Linked DNA regions of Teredinibacter turnerae T7901. The protein of the gene in region 2 binds, or shares a complex with, the protein of the main gene of each other region. Links are inferred from orthologs where the notes say so. Each region holds a gene or a part of one and is shown on either strand. Other genes may lie near its edges.

Evidence for each region.
Region 1: the proteins of groL (region 2) and metK are in contact, whole or in part, in a cryo-EM structure (PDB 8P4O), measured with the Escherichia coli proteins. The link is inferred for Teredinibacter turnerae T7901 from one-to-one orthologs.

The regions. Positions count from the first base shown.
Region 1 is NC_012997.1:4,393,726-4,396,917, reverse strand. Bases 90-2,955 are described here. They hold metK (methionine adenosyltransferase), read right to left. Parts: upstream 2,167-2,955; coding sequence 1,012-2,166; downstream 90-1,011. Other genes in these bases: TERTU_RS17645 (ArsR/SmtB family transcription factor), read right to left, coding at 2,193-2,955; ahcY (adenosylhomocysteinase), read right to left, coding at 90-873. Outside these bases: more of ahcY, read right to left, coding at 1-89; more of TERTU_RS17645, read right to left, coding at 2,956-3,167. UniProt on the Escherichia coli protein: Catalyzes the formation of S-adenosylmethionine (AdoMet) from methionine and ATP.
Region 2 is NC_012997.1:3,375,360-3,378,663, reverse strand. What follows is about bases 241-3,218. They hold groL (chaperonin GroEL), read left to right. Parts: upstream 241-898; coding sequence 899-2,539; downstream 2,540-3,218. Other genes in these bases: TERTU_RS13365 (Fe-Mn family superoxide dismutase), read left to right, coding at 2,796-3,218; groES (co-chaperone GroES), read left to right, coding at 546-836; TERTU_RS13380 (FxsA family protein), read left to right, coding at 241-352. In the rest of the region: more of TERTU_RS13380, read left to right, coding at 1-240; more of TERTU_RS13365, read left to right, coding at 3,219-3,304.

The DNA.
Region 1 (3,192 bases), 1.0 Mb from region 2 along the record:
GTCGGTTTTGCTGAGCACTTCAAGATTAATGTCTTCGGCTTTACCGGTGTTAATACCGTCGTTATAAGGGGATACCACTTCAAAACCGTCCATACAGGCCTGCATGGCACAGATTGGATCGATTTCAGTGACCTTTACGATCATGCCTTCCTGGCGCAGCGATGCGGCAGAACCTTTACCCACATCGCCGTAACCCACAACCAACGCTTTCTTGCCGGAGAGCAGGTGGTCGGTGCCGCGTTTAATGGCGTCATTCAGACTGTGGCGACAACCGTATTTGTTGTCGTTTTTGGATTTGGTGACCGCGTCGTTCACGTTAATAGCAGGAACTTTCAGCGAGCCCTCTTCTAGCATTTCCATCAGGCGGTGAACACCTGTGGTGGTCTCTTCGGAAATACCGTGGATGTTATCGAGCATGGCGTGGTATTTGTCGTGCACGACTTGAGTCAGGTCGCCGCCGTCGTCAAGGATCATGTTAGCATCCCAGGGTTTGCCGTCTTTAACGATCGTCTGCTCAATACACCACCAGAACTCTTCTTCGGTTTCACCTTTCCAGGCGAATACCGGAATGCCCGCAGCGGCGATTGCTGCAGCAGCGTGGTCTTGGGTGGAAAAAATATTACAGGAGCTCCAGCGGACTTCCGCGCCCAGCTCGACGAGGGTTTCAATCAACACCGCGGTCTGGATTGTCATGTGGATGCAGCCCATGATTTTGGCTCCAGCGAGCGGCTGTTCTGCGCGATATTTTTCGCGCAGGGCCATCAGCGCAGGCATTTCACCTTCGGCGATATCAATTTCTTTGCGGCCCCACTCGGCCAGTTTAATGTCAGCGACTTTGTAGTCGGAAAATTCGGTTTGCGGTTGGATACTCATAAGTCTCTCCGAGAAAATTCAAGCGCCTGTTGCAGACGTGTTAGTCGAGCGAGTGACGCACTGTCAATTTAGTTGTTACAGCTCAGCCTGCGTCACTGACGCACGCTGAGCTGCTGGTGCCGGCTGTTGTGGCGCTTATTAAAGTGCTGCTTTAAGGACGTCGGCTTTGTCGGTGATCTCCCAGGTGAACTCTGGAAGCTCGCGGCCGAAGTGGCCGTAAGCGGCTGTTTTGCGATAAATCGGACGCATTAAGTCGAGCATTTCAATCAGGCCGCGCGGGCGCAGGTCGAAGTGTTCTTTCACCAGTTCCACAATTTTGCCATCGTCGATTTTGCCGGTACCGAAGGTGTTTACGGAGATGGACGTGGGTTCGGCCACCCCAATTGCATAACTCACTTGAATTTCGCAGCGGTCGGCAAGGCCAGCCGCAACAATATTTTTAGCCACATAACGTCCGGCGTAGGCGGCGGAACGGTCCACTTTGGATGGGTCCTTACCGGAAAACGCGCCGCCGCCGTGGCGAGCCATGCCGCCGTAGGTATCGACAATAATTTTTCGGCCCGTCAGACCACAGTCGCCCACGGGGCCGCCGATAATAAATTGGCCGGTGGGGTTAATGTGGTACTTGGTATTTGAGTGTAGCCATTCCGCAGGCAGTACTGGTTTGATAATTTCTTCCATTACCGCTTCGTGAATTTGAGCCTGGCTGACGCCTGGTGCGTGCTGGGTAGAGAGCACCACCGCATCCACGGCCACGGGCTTGCCGTTTTCGTAGCGCAAGGTCACCTGACTTTTTGCGTCCGGGCGGGACCAAGCATGCGCGCCACTTTTACGCAGCTCCGCCTGTTTCTCCACCAGGCGGTGCGAGTAATAGATCGGTGCGGGCATGAGCACATCGGTTTCGTTGGTGGCATAACCGAACATCAGGCCCTGGTCGCCGGCCCCCATGTCTTTGTTTTCCGCTTCGTCAACACCCATGGCGATATCCGCACTTTGTTTGCCAATCGCGTTGATCACCGCACAAGATGCGCCATCGAAGCCGACGTCGCTGGAGTTGTAGCCAATATCCAGTATCACCTGACGAATCAAGTCCTCCAAGTCCACATAAGTCGAGGTTCGGACTTCGCCGGCTACAATCGCCATCCCGGTTTTCACCAGGGTCTCTACTGCTACGCGGGCATGTTTGTCGTCTTTAAGAATGGCGTCCAGTACAGCATCGGAAATTTGGTCAGCCATTTTGTCTGGGTGGCCTTCCGAGACCGACTCGGAAGTAAAAATGGAATATTCAGACATGGGTGTTCGCTCTCCTTGAAAGAGGGTTAAATTTTCACAAATTCGTGTATTTGAATTTGAAAACCGTTGCGAAGCGCAAAGTAGGTGCTTTGCCCTTCACGCATAGTGGCCGCGCGCGCCCATTCCTGAAGTTCGCGCGGTTCGAAGCCAAGCCACACATCACCACAGGCCTTTTGGGTCCAGTCCTGATTGTGCTGGCAAAGATCACAAATTATCAGCACCCCACCGGGTTTTAATGCGCCACTTATATCGGCGAAGATCTGCCGTGGCGATGGGGTGTGGTGGAGCACCATGTTGATAACTACACAGTCGAAACTGTGTGGATGCTGCTGGCAATAATGAGTGTCGTCCAATTCGAAATGGACGTTGTCGACGCCTTTTGCCTGGCAGTGTGCCCTGGCACTGGCCAGCATGGTTTCGGCGTTGTCCAGCGCGACTACGTCGTGAAAGCGCGCAGAGAGGTAGGGCAGTAGTTCACCGCTGCCAGGCCCAACTTCCAACACCCGCTCCCAATTGGGTAGGGTGCAATCATTGAGGAAATTATCCAGTTGCGGGCCGTACACATCGAACTCCGCAATCAGGTCCTGCTTTTCCCGCAAGCTGGTGCCGTGTTCCTTAAAAAAGAGTTGGGAAACCTGGGCGCGTTTCTGGTGAATTTCCTCGATGCGCGCTTGCACATCCGGGTTGAGGTCGAGCTCATCAATCTGTTGAAACAATGCTGCACGCAGCGTGGACTGCTCTCCCGCCAGCGAATGGATACGACGGTAGAAAATCGAGTTTCCCTCGCGGCGGTTGCTCACCAGGTTCGCGGTGGCCAATACCTTCAGGTGATGGCTGATGCTGTTCTGGCGCACATCGAAGATGTGGCTGAGTTCAAGCACGCCGTAGGAGTCTTGCGCAAGCGCACGCAAAATTTCCAGGCGAAGCTCGTCGCCAGCCGATTTTAGAAGGTTGGCGAGGTCCGCAAGTGCTGAATTATTGATCAGGTCGAGGGTGTCCATGAGCCGCAGTGTAGCACCGGCCCAA
Region 2 (3,304 bases):
ACCAACAATTGGCCTGGTTTTTTTGACTGCTATGCTGGGCCTCGCGCTGTTGCGGCAGCAGGGTATTCAAACATTGTTTCGCGCACAGCAAAGGATGCAACACGGTGAGTTGCCCGCTTCAGAAATGGTTGAGGGTATTTTCCTCGCGGTCGGTGGCGCTCTGTTGCTTACCCCGGGATTCTTCACGGATGCAGTCGGCTTTTGCTGCCTGCTGCCGGGTGTACGCCAGGTAATTTTGGGTTGGGCGTTAAAGAATGCGGTATTTGGCAAAGTAAACGTTCGTTCAGATGGCCCCCACAGAGCTGGCGAGTCACATACCACCATAGATGGCGACTACAAGCGCGAAGACTAACCCGGCTTAACCCTGGGCGGTGTAAATTTATGCTTAATTTTTAAAAATGGGTGTTGAAATCATAAAAACGGTACCCATCTTGGGGAACACGAAGGCTTTTGTGCCCCTGAGCTAACTCGGTGGCACGCTAAAACAATGCCCCTCAACCGGGCATAAAAGTGTTGATATAACGTGAAATCTGGAGAAATCATCAATGAATATTCGTCCTTTACACGATCGTGTTGTGGTTCGCCGCAAGGAAGAAGAAGAAAAATCTGCTGGTGGCATCGTTTTGCCTGGTTCGGCTAAAGAAAAGCCAAACCAAGGTGAAGTCGTAGCCGTTGGTTCCGGCCGCGTTTTGGACAACGGTGAGACTCGCCCTGTAGACGTAAAAGTGGGTGACACTGTGGTGTTCGGCAAGTATGCCGGTAGCGACACTATCGAGATTAACGGCGAAGAGCTGGTAATCCTCAGTGAGAGCGACATCAAAGCGATTATCGAGTAAGTCGCGCTTCAACACTGTAACTGTTAACGATCAATATTCTAGCTAGTTAAGGAATCATTACTATGGCTGCTAAAGACGTAAAATTTGGTGATGACGCCCGCCAGAAAATGCTGGTAGGTGTAAATGTTTTGGCCGATGCGGTAAAAACCACGCTTGGCCCTAAAGGTCGCAACGTAGTTCTCGACAAAGCTTTCGGCGCTCCAACCGTAACTAAAGACGGTGTTTCTGTTGCAAAAGAAATCGAGCTGAAAGACAAGTTCGAAAATATGGGTGCGCAGATGGTTAAAGAAGTTGCTTCTAAAGCCTCTGACGATGCCGGTGACGGTACCACTACAGCAACTGTTCTGGCGCAAGCCATTGTGAACGAAGGCCTCAAGTCTGTTGCTGCTGGCATGAACCCTATGGACCTGAAGCGCGGTATCGACAAAGCCGTTGCTGCTGCTGTTGAATTTGTAAAATCTTCTGCCCAGCCATGTGAAGACAGCAAGTCTATTGCACAGGTAGGCACTATTTCAGCCAACAGCGATTCTCACATTGGTGACATCATCGCTGAAGCGATGGAAAAAGTTGGCAAAGAGGGTGTTATCACAGTTGAAGAAGGCAGCGGTCTGGAAAACGAACTGGACGTTGTTGAAGGTATGCAGTTCGATCGCGGTTACCTGTCTCCATACTTCATTACCAATCAGGATAATATGAGCGTTGAGCACGAGAGCCCATTCATCCTGTTGGTTGATAAAAAAATCTCCAACATTCGCGAGCTTCTGCCAGTTTTGGAAGCGGTTGCGAAAGCGGGCAAGCCTCTGGTTATCGTTGCAGAAGACGTTGAAGGTGAAGCGCTGGCGACTCTGGTTGTTAACAACATGCGTGGCATTGTTAAAGTTGCAGCATGTAAAGCGCCAGGTTTCGGCGATCGTCGTAAAGCCATGCTGCAAGACATTGCGATTCTGACCGGCGGTACTGTTATTTCCGAAGAAGTTGGTCTGGACCTGGAAAGCGCAACCTTGGAGCATCTTGGCCAAGCCAAGCGTTTCACCATGTCTAAAGAGAACAGTGTCATCGTTGACGGTGCCGGTTCTGCAGACGACATCAAAGCGCGCGTTAACCAGATTCGCAAGCAAATCGAAGAAACCAGCTCTGAGTACGATGCTGAAAAACTGCAAGAACGTGTGGCGAAACTGGCCGGCGGTGTAGCAGTCATTAAAGTCGGTGCCGCTACTGAAGTTGAAATGAAAGAGAAGAAAGCCCGTGTCGAAGATGCTCTGCATGCAACTCGTGCGGCAGTTGAAGAAGGTGTTGTGCCTGGCGGTGGTGTTTCTCTGATGCGCGCTGTTGCTGCTATTGCAGATCTGCAGGGCGAAAACGAAGATCAAACCGCTGGTGTAGCTATCGCGCGTCGTGCGATGGAAGCACCACTGCGTCAGATCGTGACTAACGCTGGCGAAGAAGCTTCTGTAGTTGCCGAAAAAGTTCGCGGCGGCGAAGGTAACTTCGGTTACAACGCTGGTTCAGGCGTATACGGCGACATGCTGGAAATGGGTATTCTCGACCCTGCGAAAGTGACTCGTACTGCGCTGCAGGCGGCGGGCTCCATCGCTGGTTTGATGATCACCACCGAAGCAATGGTTGCGGACAAGCCAGAAGACAAAGCCGGTCCAGCAGTCCCAGATATGGGCGGCATGGGTGGCATGGGTGGCATGATGTAAGCTACGGCTTCATCAGAATTCATCCAAGCTACAAAAGAACGGCCCCCTTGGGGCCGTTTCTTTATGATCGATAAAATCTGGCTACACTGTCGATCAATTACGCTCCTACCCGTGGAGCGTTGAATTTAAGTAAAATCGGGCCGTCTAAGATATTTAACGTGTGGCGGGGTGTTCATCCACCTTCATTGTTCGTGCGTACTCAATCATGGCGTAGATATTGCGCTGTATCAGGACCCAATCCAAGAGGAAAGCAATTATGGCATTTGAATTACCAGAACTTCCCTACGAGCGCGGTGCGCTTGCTCCGCATATTTCCGAAGAAACCCTCGATTTTCACTACGGTAAGCATCACAAAACCTACGTTGATAAATTAAACGGTCTGGTTCCTGGCACAGAATTCGAAGGTAAGACACTCGAAGAAGTTGTAAAAACGTCAAGCGGTGGTGTGTTCAACAATGCTGCGCAGATCTGGAACCACTCGTTCTACTGGAACTGCTTGAGCCCCAACGGTGGCGGTGAGCCGACTGGAGCCATTGCCGACGCAATTAATTCCGCGTTTGGCTCATTTGCAGACTTTAAAGAGAAGTTCACCACTTCTGCGATCAACAACTTTGGTTCAAGCTGGACTTGGTTGGTCAAGAAAGCGGATGGCAGCGTAGAAATTGTTAACACCTCAAATGCCGCGACGCCACTGACTGACGATACTCTGACGCCTCTGTTGACTGTGGATTTGTGGGAGCATGCGTACTACATCGACTACCGCAA